Linked DNA regions of Piscinibacter sp. HJYY11. The protein of the gene in region 2 interacts with the protein of the main gene of each other region in a pairwise test. Links are inferred from orthologs where the notes say so. Each region holds a gene or a part of one and is shown on either strand. Other genes may lie near its edges.

Region 1 (5,734 bases), 2.2 Mb from region 2 along the record:
CGGCACGATCGACCACGCCTTCAACGGTCTCAATCAACTGCCCGGCAAGGCCGGACACGCGCTCACCAGCAACGAATGGCTGATGAGCGTGCGCAGCCGCATCAGCATTCCCGGCGGCACCTGCGAGTTCGACCTGCCGGCCTACTACGCCTGGCAACAACAGCCCCCGGCCCGCCGCCGTGCCGACCTCAACCAGTGGGTGAGCACCTTGATGTCCCTGGCGGAAGCCTTGAAGGTCCTCCTGAGCCTGCTGCGTGACGCGGGCACGCCGCACAAGGTCGTGACGCAAGGCGGCCAGTTCCAGCAGAGCCTGCCTGCCGGCCGCGTGTTCAATCTGCTGCGCCTGCGCATCGATCCGGCTGCGCAGCTGATTCCCGAGATCAGCGGCCACCGCCTGATGGTGCTGGTGCGCCTGATGCGGCAGGACGCCGAAGGTCGCTTGAAACCCGCCGGCGTCGACACCAGCTTCGAACTCACCCTGTGCTCTTGAGCATCGAGAGATGAGTTCCGACACGCCTTCTTCTTCGGCGAAGCGCCGAATCGTCACCTGCCCGACCTGCGGCGGCGAAAGCGTCTATTCCCCTGAAAATGCCTACCGGCCTTTTTGCAGCGAGCGCTGCAAGAACGTCGACTTCGGCGCTTGGGCCAGCGAAAGCTACCGTGTGCCCGCCCGCCCGCCCGCGCCTGGTGAGCCGGGGGAGGACCTCCCGGCCGAACCCGGGGCGACGCCTCGCCTGCCCTCTTGAAAGCGCTTCGCGCGCCCCTATAATTCCGCCTGCTAGCACTCGACGAACTCGAGTGCTAACGAAATTGCCGATCCCGCCCCTGGCGGGCGCGCAGGCAAAGTACATGAGCACAAACTTCCGTGCTCATCCCATTCAGAACTCGGCTTTGAGTCCTCAAGGAGATGCTATGAAACTTCGTCCGTTGCACGATCGCGTGATCGTCAAGCGCCTGGAAAACGAAACCAAGACCGCCTCGGGCATCGTGATCCCCGACAACGCCGCCGAGAAGCCCGACCAGGGCGAAGTGCTGGCCGTCGGCCCCGGCAAGCGCAACGAGAAGGGCGACTTCGTGGCCCTGAACATCAAGGTGGGCGACCGCGTCCTGTTCGGCAAGTACAGCGGCCAGACCGTCAAGGTCGATGGCGACGAGCTCCTGGTGATGCGCGAGGAAGACCTCTTCGCCGTGGTCGAGAAGTAATCCTTCTCCCTGCACCAGCCCAACCAACATCCCAATTTCGGAGAGATAAAACATGGCAGCAAAAGACGTGGTCTTCGGCGGTGAAGCCCGTGCCCGCATGGTCGAAGGCGTGAACATCCTGGCCAACGCGGTCAAGGTGACCCTGGGCCCCAAGGGCCGCAACGTGGTGCTCGAGCGCTCCTTCGGCGCGCCCACCGTCACCAAGGACGGTGTGTCGGTCGCCAAGGAAATCGAGCTCAAGGACAAGCTTCAGAACATGGGCGCCCAGATGGTCAAGGAAGTCGCTTCCAAGACCAGCGACAACGCCGGTGACGGCACCACCACCGCGACCGTGCTGGCCCAGGCCATCGTGCGCGAAGGCATGAAGTACGTGGCCGCCGGCATGAACCCGATGGACCTGAAGCGCGGCATCGACAAGGCGGTGACCGCCCTGGTCGAGCAGCTGAAGAAGGCTTCGAAGGCCACCACCACCAGCAAGGAAATCGCCCAGGTCGGCTCGATCTCCGCCAACAGCGACGAGTCCATCGGCAAGATCATTGCCGACGCGATGGACAAGGTCGGCAAGGAAGGCGTGATCACGGTCGAAGACGGCAAGTCGCTCGACAGCGAACTCGAAGTCGTCGAAGGCATGCAGTTCGATCGCGGCTACCTGTCGCCCTACTTCATCAACAACCCCGAGAAGCAGGCCGCCCTGCTCGACAACCCCTTCGTCTTGCTCTACGACAAGAAGGTCAGCAACATCCGTGACCTGCTGCCCACGCTGGAGCAAGTCGCCAAGGCCGGCCGTCCGCTGCTGATCATTGCCGAAGAAGTCGAAGGCGAAGCGCTGGCCACCTTGGTGGTCAACACCATCCGCGGCATCCTGAAGGTCGTGGCCGTCAAGGCCCCTGGCTTCGGCGACCGCCGCAAGGCCATGCTGGAAGACATCGCCATCCTGACCGGCGGCAAGGTCATCGCCGAAGAAGTCGGCCTGACGCTTGAGAAGGTCACGCTGGCCGACCTCGGCCAGGCCAAGCGCGTCGAAGTGGGCAAGGAAAACACCACCATCATCGACGGCGCCGGCGCCCCTGCCGACATCGAAGCCCGCGTCAAGCAGATCCGCGTGCAGATCGAAGAAGCCACCAGCGACTACGACCGCGAGAAGCTGCAAGAGCGCGTCGCCAAGCTGGCTGGCGGTGTGGCCGTCATCAAGGTCGGTGCGGCCACCGAAGTCGAGATGAAGGAAAAGAAGGCCCGCGTCGAAGACGCCCTGCACGCCACCCGCGCTGCCGTGGAAGAAGGCATCGTCGCCGGTGGCGGCGTGGCCCTGCTGCGTGCTCGCCAGGCGGCCGGCACCATCAAGGGTGACAACGCCGACCAGGAAGCCGGCGTCAAGCTGATCCTGAAGGCCATCGAAGCCCCGCTTCGCGAGATCGTCGCCAACGCTGGTGGCGAGCCGAGCGTGGTGATCAATGCCGTGCTGAACGGCAAGGGCAACTACGGCTTCAATGCCGCCAACGACACCTACGGCGACATGATCGAGATGGGCATTCTCGACCCGACCAAGGTGACCCGCACTGCGCTGCAAAACGCCGCGTCGGTCGCTTCGCTGATGCTGACGACCGAAGCCATGGTCGCCGAGTCCCCGAAGGACGACGCACCGGCCGCCGGCGGTGGCATGGGCGGGATGGGTGGCATGGGCGGCATGGGCATGGACATGTAAGACGTCCAGGCCTGGCGGCTGCTCTTCAAGAGCAACGCCTCCTGCAAAGGGCTGCTTCGGCAGCCCTTTTTTCTTGGGCTGCAAGTTCGGGCAGTGGCACCGCTTGCAGCCGCGGAGGCGGCCCGGGTGCCGCACATGCCGCGTGCGGCACGCACAGGTCGATGCGGCGCAGGTTGGCCACGCGATCGTACGGCGCGGTCTCAAAACTCGGGGCGCAGCCGCCAGCGCTCACCTGCACCACCAGGTCCGGCGAGGTTTCGCCCCGCCGCTGGCGGAAGCGAAAGAGATACCGCCCCTGCGCGTCCGTCATCGCCTGTCCGAGTTGCTCGCGCAGACCCGTGCCGCGGTACGCCCCGCCGGCCGATTCGCTCGCACTGCGGTGGTAGCGCTCGAAGCGCAGCAGCACCGACGCGGCCGGCGCCGTGTCGCAGGTCTGCCGCATCAGCTGGTCGCGCAGCTGGGCGATGGCACCGAGCTCCGTACGGGTCAGGATGGTGGCGCCTGCCTCCATCGCATGCGCGTGAAAAGGCACCCGCCCCACCGACGCCTGCAGCATGCGCACTGCCGTCTCCTGGTCCGCCTCGCATCGGTCGGCATCGTCGAGCCGGGATTCGAAGCGCAGCCCGATCGCCGCGCCCGGCAGGCCGTTGGGCAGCACCAGGGGGCTCAGGTCGGCATGCAGGCCTGGCGTGTGCCGCCAGCGCTGCGGGTAGAGCTTGCCGATCACCGCCTCGAGCGCTGGGTAGCGCGCGCACACCGCGGGCACGTCGACCGGGGCATCGATCACCAGGTAGTCGTCGCGCCGCGGGTTGAAGGGCGTGGCCGCCTCGTGCGTCGTCACCTCGCCGTACACCACATGTTCGCAGCGACTGATCGGCATCGAGCAGTCGAGCACGAGGTCGTCATAACTTTCATCGAGCCCGCCGTCGTTGGAGCCGATCTCCACACGCAGCAGCCCGGCCTCGACATTCGGCAGGCCGAGCCGCAGCATCGACTCGCGCCAGCCCTGCCGCGTCGGACGGTGCTGCACCTGCAGCGTCCATTGCGCACCTCTCACATACAGGCGCTGCCCCACCACGCCGTCGTGCACGCCGTTGCCCACGTCCGCACCCTCGACGACGACGCGCTGCGCGTAGGCCGCGTCGCGCGCACGCACCCGCACCGTCCAGCTGCCTTGCATGGTGATGGCCATGTCTGAGTCCTCCTGAAGCTGACCTGAAGCACCGGATGGGCGTGCTCCAAAGACGCCCCACCCGGGGCTTGCACCATGGTCACGGGCCGCCACGGCCTTGTCCTTGAAGCGAGCTGAAACGTCCTGAATCGGCTCGGGACGGCCCGGGTTTGACAAGCACCCCCCGGGCCGCAAAATGGGACATGTCCGTCCCCCCGCTTCTCCAGCGCTTCGTCGACGACGAACTCCACCGCGCCGCGGACCTCATCTCCCGAACTTGCAGCGCCACGCTCGAGCAGCTGCGCCAGCCCCGCGACCACCTGCTCACCAGCAGCGAGCGGCAGCACTATTTCGAGCTGGTGCAGGTGCTGCAGTCGCAGCAAGGCGTCTACCAGAAGGCCTTCGTCGAAACCCTGCGCCGCCTGGTGCTGGCCGACATGGGGCCGGCGACGCAGGCCGAGGCCGGCAACGTCCGCCCCAGCGGGCTGCAGCTGATGGACGAGACCCGCGTCGAGTCCGACATCGAGATCTCGCGCGCCATCCAGCAGATCGACAGTGCCGCGGAATGGGAGCTGCGCGAGCTGCAGACCTTCACCTCCACGCTGCGCGGGCAGCCGCACGTCACGGCCGAGTCCAACCCCTTGCGGCCGCAGTCATATGCACGGGCCTTGTGGGAGGCGGGCACTGCGCTCCCGATCACGGCGGTGCAGCAGAGCATCCTGCTGCGGGTGGCCGCCACGGTCATGGGCGGACTGCTGCGCACCGCCTTTGCGGCCGCCAGCAGCCGGCTCGAAGCGCAAGGCATCGAGCCCGGCATCTACCGCACCGTGGTGATCGCGCCCGGCGCAGGCCGCGACGCACCGCCCGAGATGGACGTCACCCGCCCGGGCGCGCTCGACGGCCTCATGCGCAGCATGCCCGGTGGCGGTGACGCCGGCCCCATCACCGGCAACGAACCCAAGCGGCGCGTCCTGCCCACCACCACCCCGGCGCTCGAGCAGGCGCTGTTGCGGGTCGAGGAACTGCTGCGCCGCATGCCCACCGGCGACGCCGCCGCCGTGGCGGCCTCGCCGCCCCCGCTGCGCCTGGCCCAGCACCGCGCCGCGCTGATGGCCACGGCCGGCGAGACCGTCGACCGGCAGATCATCGAGCTGCTGTCGCGCCTGTTCGAGACCATCCTCTCCGACCGCAGCCTCTCCACGCCGCTGCAAGGTGCGATCGCCCGGCTGCAGGTGTCGGCCCTGCGGATCGCGCTGCTCGACCCGAGCATGCTCGACGCCTACGACCACCCGGTGTGGCAGCTGCTCGACCGCATCGTCACCGCGGCCACCACCTACCCGCACCCGTACGACACCCGCCTGATCGCGTTGCAGGACTTCTGCGACAAGCTGGTGCAGCAGATGGCCGCCGCACCCCAGCAGGACAGCGCCCTCTACCGCCACAGCCTGGGCCGGCTCGACGCCTTCCTCGCCGACCAGTTGCGCCGCCAGCAGCGCGATGCCGAGCCCAATGTCGAGGCCCTCGTGCGTGCCGAGCAGGCCGAGGCCTTGCAACGCACGCTCGCCGGCCGACTGGTCGAGCAGATGACCCAGGTGCCGGCGAGCCCGACGCTGCGCCGGTTCATCACGGGAACTTGGTCGCATGTGCTGACCCAATCG
Region 2 (7,568 bases):
TGCGACGGGCTGCGGGTCGTTTTGTGCCGCAGTCGTTCCGGTTTTCAGCAGGTCGTAGCTGAAGAGAACGGAGTTGTCGCCCACGGCGAACATCTGAAACAGCGGTGGGTTGGGTCGCGGAGCCGGAGCGGGGCCGGCGGTGGGCACGACATAGCCCAATTGCGCCGCGTACACGGTGCTCATGCCAGGAGCGGCGAAATCGGCGAAGTTGATCGTCGTGCCTGCGCCTGAGGTGTGGTTGTCGCCGAGCTCGAGAATGCTGCCGTTGATCCGCGTCACCTGCTGGATCATGCAGTCCCGGTTGGCGCCTCGGTCACCACCCAGCAGCACCATGTCGCCAACCCTGTATTCGCCGGTGAAGGCAATGGAGAAGTTCATGGGCATCGCCGCGTTGAAAGCCGAGGCACGCACCGGCATCTCGCTCTTTCCACCAGCGCCAGACATGACGGTGATGATGTCGCCGCGAACCTCGGCTCCTGTATCGGCCGCGCCTGGTTCGATCAACACGGGGGCCAGGCGGCGGAGTTGGGCAGCGCTGCCAAAAGGAGATGGAAACGCGGCCGGTGCGGGCAACATGACGCCGCCTTCGCGCGTGTTCCAAGCGTTGAGCCGGCAACCGAAGAGTTGGCTGAGCCGCTGCGTATAGCCCGTGCCGGCCTGGCGGATCGCTCGCTCCAGCATGTACCCGGTGTAGGCGCCGGACTGCACCGTGTCGTTGAGCGAAGTCGAGGTGCGCTTGTCGTTCTCGGAACGAAGCAGCACGTTGGTGATGACGAGCGTGACCACAAGGCCGATGGCCATGGCCACCATCAGCTCGACGAGCGAGAACCCTCGAGTCGGACGGAAATCAGACTTGGAGATGCGGCTCATACGCCCCCCACTTCCGTGACATATCGGCGTGGCTGGGAGCCGACGGGCGCATCGGGCGGACTCCAGGTGATGGTGATCCTCAGGATGCCAAAGGCATCGGGCTCCGAGATTTCACCGTCACCGTAAGCGAAGCCGACCGCGGGGTCCCGGACGCGGAGCCGCCACGCGTTGTATGCCGTCGAGCTGATTCGCCCCGTCCCTTCGTTCTGGATGGCCCAGACTGCCTCGTCTGCCAGCCGTGCAGCTCGGGTCACGTCTTCGGCGCCGACGGTGTACTGCATGGCCCGGGCCTGCAGGCCCAGAATGCCCATCAGTCCGATCGAGCAAATGAGGATCGCGACCAGCACCTCGATGAGCGTGAAGCCGGCTTGGCCGCGGAGAGGTCTTTTGGTTCTCATGATGTTCAGCACCCGTCAGGAGCGGTTGCGGGACGGCCGGGGTCGCACATGCGGACTCGCCCGCCGAGCTCCACTCTGACTTGGAGCGGACGGTCAACGCCGCCGCCGACATAGCCGATGTTGAATGTGGTGGCAGACGCGTTGCAGTTGGCGTTGACGACACCGTTGGCAGCCGGGGTCGATGTGATCAGGCGGCCGTTCGCGTTGAAGCAGATCGCGGTGACGTTGCCGCCACCATTCGTGCCGAGGACCAGAACCCGGTTGGTGCCGACGTCGGACATCGACCCAGCATGGACGACCGGCTCCGGCAACACCGGGGTATCGATCGCGGTCGGGACATATTGCACCGCCCAGTTTCGGCCGCCGTAAGCTGCAGGCGCGCCGACCATTGGAGTGGCGTAGGTCTGAAAGAACACCACCGTGCGACTGCGGCGCACGGCTTCCTGTTGCGCAGTGCGCAGTCCGTTCTGGAGGGATTCGGCAACGCCGCGAATCTGGTTGTTGCGAATCCAGTTGTTGAACGTGGGGAGACCCAGCGCGAAAAGGATGCCGAAGATGGCTAGCGTCACGATAAGTTCGATGAGCGTCACGCCGCGCACGCGCGGTGCAACCGCACGCAACGGCCCCGCAGGTGCCTGCATCGTGGTGGTCAGCACGTCTGTCCCCGCTTCAGGAGCCAGCAGGAGGCGGGATAGGTGCCCCAGTTGGCGACCCCAACGTTCGCTGTACCGGCGTTGCCCTGCTGGTCCAGCGTGAAGTCGAAGTTAAGCACTGGGCCGGCGCCACGAGCGATCAACGTGTAGCTCGTGGCATTGGATCCCGGGGCGCATGTCACCGTGAAGTGGCCGACGACGCGCCCCGGAGCTGCGCAAGGCGGATTGAAAGCGCCGACCGCGGCATAGCTACGGTTGTCTTGGAAATATCGCTCCATGTCGGCACGCATGGTTGCCAGTGCGTTCGTGCCATCGACGAGATGCCCGCGCAAGACATAGTCGCGATAGCTGGGAATCGCAATGGCCGACAGGATGGCTACGATTGCCAGGACGACCATCACTTCGACGAGAGTGAAGCCCCGCGCACGTAGCGTCGGCTTCAGAGAGCGGTAGCGATCGTGGGAGAGGCTGTTCGACATCTTGGGGCCCTTCGGGTGAGAGACGGGAAACTGAGTTAGCGCGAGCATAGTCAAGCGGCTTTGGCCCGGCGCACCAGGCTCGACGGGTGGCAGCTTGTGGCTGACGGACGGCACCGCCCTTGGGGCGTTGTGGCGCCTCAGCGCCAGGCCGGGAAGGCGGTGGGTTCGGACTCCAGCTCGAACCTTGTCGCCGCAAGGCCTTCCTGTTCGATGAGGATCCGGACCACCGCGTGCCGGAAGGCGGGGGCGAACCACACGCTGACCTGAGGACCGTCATGGAAGTTGTTCAAGTACTTCGTGACGTACTTCTCGGTTTGCAGTTCGCCGTGAGGGGTGGAGAGCAGTTCTTCACCCTGTCGTTCGAAGTTGAGGTGCAGCCTTCGCGCGCCCAGCTGCACGACGATCGCATATGGCCCAGAGGCGCCCCCTGTGGCGCCCGGCGACGCCTGCCGCTGGTGCAAGTCGCTGCTCATGCGAAGCAGTGCGCTCAGCGGGTCCAGCCGAGGAATGGGGGTACCTGCAGTTGTCTGGTCCGGGTGGGACTCATCCGCAAACGTCACCGTGTGGGCACTGCCTCCGGCGCCTGCGAACTGCAGTGCTTCATCGTAGGTCTCCGGCCTCATCGAATGGTCTTCAATGAGCCCCCGGGTCTTCAGCCGCCAGGCAAACAGCGTGCTGAAGCGGTGCGAGCCAGTGACGTCGAGCGACGCCAGGTACTCGTGAGGCGCGACCTTCAGCCTGAATTGCGCGCTGCCTCCCACGGCGTGGCCACCGAAGTAGCCGCTGATGGCGTAGAGCAGGCCGCCTTCATCTTTCATGTCGTCAACCGAGCGGGGCTCCGCGGCTGCAACCGCATCCGGTGTGGTGCTCGACTCTTGTGCCGCTGGCTGCCGATTCAGAGGCTGATGGGGCGTTGGAGGCTCCGGCGTCGATGACTCAGCCGGCGCCTTCGGCATGGCCGTGAGCGCCGGCGCGTCAGGCGGTTGGATCGTTGACGGCTTTGTGACCTGTCGTGTGACCAGAGGCGTGGTCGGTGGCGTTCCACCCTTGAACTCGATCTGCGGCAGGCCCGCCCTCAACACCCAAGGCACCGACACATGCCCGAGCGACACCCCCACAACCAGCAGCGCCCAGGCAACGATGCGGCCTCCTCGGGGGCGTTTGCGGAAGGGCTCGCGCTGAGTGGGCATCCTGGTGGAAAGGGTCGGCGTCGGGACGGGGCGGGCAAGGGCATGCGCGCCTGCGCTACATTCTCCCCGCCATGCCGTGCGATCCGGTGCCGGGCGTCCTGCAGGGCGGCCCGCCTGTCACCCGGGTGCGCGGCCCACCACCCTCTGAGCGACACAGGAGCAGCTAGGCCCAACACGATGATCGAACTGCGCAACGTCACCTGCGGCTACGGCGACCGGGTCATCCTGGAAGGCGTCAACCTCACCGTGCCCCGGGGCAAGGTTCTCGCGCTGATGGGCACCTCGGGCGGTGGCAAGACCACCGTGCTGCGCTTGATCGGGCGCCAGTTGCTGCCCATGAGCGGGCAGGTGCTGTTCGACGGCGTCGACATGGCCACGCTCGATGCGAAGGGGCTTTATGCCATGCGCCGGCGCATGGGCATGTTGTTCCAGTTCGGGGCGCTCTTCACCGACCTCACCGTCTTCGAAAACGTGGCCTTCCCGCTGCGAGAGCACACCTCGCTCTCCGAAGCCATGATCCGCGACCTCGTGCTGATGAAGCTCAATGCGGTGGGCCTGCGCGGTGCGCGCGACCTGCTGCCCTCGCAGGTGTCGGGCGGCATGGCGCGGCGCGTGGCGCTGGCGCGTGCGATCGCGCTCGACCCCGAACTCATCATGTACGACGAACCCTTCGCCGGGCTCGACCCGGTCTCGATGGGCGTGGCGGCCACGCTCATCAAGAACCTCAACCACGCGTTGGGCGTGACGAGCATCGTGGTGTCGCACGACGTGGACGAAACCTTCCTCATCGCCGACCACGTGGTCTTCATCGCCAACGGCCGGATCGCCGCGCAAGGCACCCCCGCCGAAATGCGCGCCAGCGACGACCCGCTCGTGCGCCAGTTCGTCGGCGGGCATGCCGACGGGCCGGTGCGCTTCCACTACCCGGCCGCGCCGGTGGCCGAAGATTTCGGACTGGGGAGGCGCCCATGAACTGGCTTCATCCCGCTCACCTCGGGCTGCTGGTACGTTCCAAGCTCGCCGACGTGGGCGTCGGTGCGCGGCTCTTCGTGCAGATGGTGGCGCTCCTCGGCGAGACCTTCGCCCGCTTCCGCCTGGTGGTGGACCAGCTGTTTTTCCTGGGCAACCGCTCGCTCTCGATCATCACCGTGTCGGGGCTTTTCGTCGGCTTCGTGCTGGCGCTGCAGGGCTACTACACGCTGCAGCGCTACGGCTCTGCGGAGGCGGTGGGCCTGCTCGTGGCCCTGTCGCTCGTGCGCGAGCTCGGGCCGGTCGTCACGGCGTTGCTTTTTGCAGGCCGCGCCGGTACCTCGCTCACGGCGGAGATCGGCCTCATGAAGGCGGGCGAGCAGCTGGCCGCGATGGAGATGATGGCCGTCGACCCCGTCAAGCGCGTGCTGGCGCCGCGCTTCTGGGGCGGGGTGCTCGCGATGCCGCTGCTGGCGGCGGTGTTCAGCGCCGTGGGCATCATCGGCGGCTGGCTCGTCGCGGTGCCGCTGATCGGCATCGACGAAGGCGCCTTCTGGTCGCAGATGCAGGGCGGCGTGCAGGTCTGGGCCGACGTGGGCAATGGCGTGGTCAAGAGCATCGTCTTTGGCTTCACCGTAACCTTCATTGCCTTGCTGCAAGGCTATTCGTGCCGGCCCACGCCCGAGGGCGTGTCGGCGGCCACCACGCGCACCGTCGTGATGGCCTCGCTCGCGGTACTGGCACTCGACTTCGTGCTGACCGCGATGATGTTTTCGATCTGATTGAATCTGGCTGAAAGAGACGCAAAGGGAGCGACGGCGATGCAGAAATCTCGTCACGATGTGTGGGTCGGGTTGTTCGTGCTGATCGGCGCGGCGGCGGTGCTGTTTCTCGCGCTCAAGGCAGGCAACCTCCTGAGCCTCAACTTCGACGAGACCTACGCGGTGACGGCGAAGTTCGACAACATCGGCGGCCTCAAGCCGCGCGCGGCGGTCAAGAGCGCCGGCGTGGTGGTGGGCCGTGTCGAGTCGATCGGCTTCGACGACAAGAGCTACCAGGCGAGCGTGGTGCTGCACATGCAGAAGAAGTTCGTCTTCCCGAAGGACAGCTCGGCCAAGATCCTCACCGCCGGCCTGCTCGGCGAGCAGTACCTGGGCCTGGAGCCCGGTGCGTCGGAGAAGAACCTGGCCTCGGGTGACGTCATCACGCAGACGCAGTCGGCCGTGGTGCTCGAGAACCTCATCAGCCAGTTCCTCTACAACAGGGCTGCCGATGCCGGCACGAGCGCGGCGCCTGCCGCGCCGGCGCCGGCACCCGCCGGGGGTGCGAAGAAATGATGCGCCGGCTGGCGCTGCTGCTCGCGGCCTGCTGGATGGTGCTGCTCACGGGCTGCGCGACGACGACCGCCAGCACGCCGGCGGCCCCGGTGTCGCGTTCCGAGAAGATCGATCCCTGGGAGCGCTGGAACCGCCGGGTCTTCAGGCTCAACGACAAGGTCGACGAAGCGGTGCTCAAGCCCGTGGCCACGACCTACACCAAGGTCGTGCCCGAGCCCATGCGACGCGGCGTGAACAACTTCTTCGGCAACGTGTCCGACGTGTGGTCGGCCGTCAACAACATGCTGCAGGGCAAGTTCAGCAATGGCCTGCAGGACATGGTCCGCGTCGGCACCAACACCTTGTTCGGCCTGGGCGGCTTCCTCGACGTGGCCAGTGAGTTCGGTGCCGACCGCCAGGGCGAAGACCTGGGCCAGACGCTCGGCAAATGGGGCATGGCGCCGGGGCCGTATGTCGTGTGGCCCATCATCGGCCCGTCGACCCTGCGCGACTCCATCGCCCTCCCGCTGGACGTGCAGGTCTCGCCGGCCCTCGGCATGAGCAGCAACGGCGCCAAGCTCGCCACCGCCGGGCTTCAAGCCGTCAACCAGCGTGCCAACCTGCTCGGTGCCACGGGCATGCTCAACGACATCGCGCTCGACCGATACGTGTTCGTGCGCGATGCCTATCTGCAGCGCCGCCGCAACCTGGTCTACGACGGCGATCCGCCTGAAGAGAAGGAGCCGGACGACGACGGTGACACCGCGCCCAAGGCCCCCGCGGCGGGTGCCAGTGCTCCGGCGTCGGTTGGTCCTGCCGCTTCCGCACCTGCGCCCGCAGCGGCTGCGTCGGACGCGGGCCGTTGAGGCGAACCGGCCGCATGTTGCTGTTGTGTAATGCTGCCAACCGCCGCGGCACCTGCCGCGTTGATCACTGAACTCGGGCACTAGACGGGCCTCCAACGGCCGTGGGCTCAAGGCCCGAGTCTTGAAAGGATTACCAATGCTGTTTCTTCGTCGACGTTTCATGACCTGGTGTTCGGCGCTCGCCGTCGTGGTGGGTGCCTCGGGCACGGCGTTTGCCCAGCAGGCGCCCGATGAGCTCGTCAAGCGGGTCTCCAACGAAGTGCTCGAAGCCGCGCGCGCTGACAAGTCCATCCAGGCCGGTGACGTCAACAAGGTGATGGCCCTGGTCGAGACAAAGGTCATGCCGCATGTGAACTTCCAGCGCATGACCTCCTCGGCCGTGGGTCGCTATTGGCGCCAGGCCACGCCCGAGCAGCAGAAGCGCCTGCAGGACGAATTCAAGGTGCTGCTGGTGCGCACCTATTCCGGCGCCCTGGCCCAGGTGCGCGACCAGACCGTGCAGCTGAAGCCGCTGCGCGCCGCCGCCGGCGATGCCGAAGTGCTGGTACGCACCGAGATCCGCGGCAAGGGCGACCCGATCCAGCTCGACTACCGCCTCGAGAAGGCGGCCGACACCTGGAAGATCTACGACGTCAACGTGATGGGCATCTGGCTGGTCGAGAACTACCGCAACACCTTCGCGCAGGAAATCAGCGCCGGTGGCATCGACGGCCTCATCGCCAAGCTGGCCGAGCGCAACAAGGCCGCGGCCGGCACCAAGAGCTGAAGCACGATGCTCGTCCTGCCCGCCACGATCACCCTGCAGGAGGCCCGCAATGCCCAGCGCA

Evidence for each region. Proteins that work in one complex are often made in the same cells at the same time.
Region 1: the proteins of JI745_RS10200 (region 2) and groL interact in binary tests that used the Escherichia coli proteins (3 or more experiments, as listed by UniProt). The link is inferred for Piscinibacter sp. HJYY11 from one-to-one orthologs.

The regions. Positions count from the first base shown.
Region 1 is NZ_JAERQZ010000001.1:4,386,999-4,392,732, reverse strand. The notes cover bases 683-3,580. They hold groL (chaperonin GroEL), read left to right. Parts: upstream 683-1,255; coding sequence 1,256-2,905; downstream 2,906-3,580. Other genes in these bases: JI745_RS20580 (hypothetical protein), read right to left, coding at 2,931-3,580; groES (co-chaperone GroES), read left to right, coding at 913-1,203; JI745_RS20595 (DNA gyrase inhibitor YacG), read left to right, coding at 683-746. In the rest of the region: cell division protein ZapD, read left to right, coding at 1-490; more of JI745_RS20595, read left to right, coding at 501-682; more of JI745_RS20580, read right to left, coding at 3,581-4,097; JI745_RS20575 (DUF1631 family protein), read left to right, coding at 4,280-5,734.
Region 2 is NZ_JAERQZ010000001.1:2,221,815-2,229,382, reverse strand. What follows is about bases 2,898-5,664. They hold JI745_RS10200 (ABC transporter ATP-binding protein), read left to right. Parts: upstream 2,898-3,767; coding sequence 3,768-4,562; downstream 4,563-5,664. Other genes in these bases: mlaD (outer membrane lipid asymmetry maintenance protein MlaD), read left to right, coding at 5,381-5,664; mlaE (lipid asymmetry maintenance ABC transporter permease subunit MlaE), read left to right, coding at 4,559-5,341; JI745_RS10205 (DUF3108 domain-containing protein), read right to left, coding at 2,898-3,218. Outside these bases: JI745_RS10225 (PilW family protein), read right to left, coding at 1-870; JI745_RS10220 (prepilin-type N-terminal cleavage/methylation domain-containing protein), read right to left, coding at 867-1,268; JI745_RS10215 (GspH/FimT family pseudopilin), read right to left, coding at 1,274-1,924; JI745_RS10210 (type IV pilin protein), read right to left, coding at 1,918-2,400; more of JI745_RS10205, read right to left, coding at 2,538-2,897; more of mlaD, read left to right, coding at 5,665-5,896; JI745_RS10185 (VacJ family lipoprotein), read left to right, coding at 5,893-6,741; JI745_RS10180 (phospholipid-binding protein MlaC), read left to right, coding at 6,902-7,507; JI745_RS10175 (lipid asymmetry maintenance protein MlaB), read left to right, coding at 7,514-7,568. UniProt on the Escherichia coli protein: Part of the ABC transporter complex MlaFEDB, which is involved in a phospholipid transport pathway that maintains lipid asymmetry in the outer membrane by retrograde trafficking of phospholipids from the outer membrane to the inner membrane.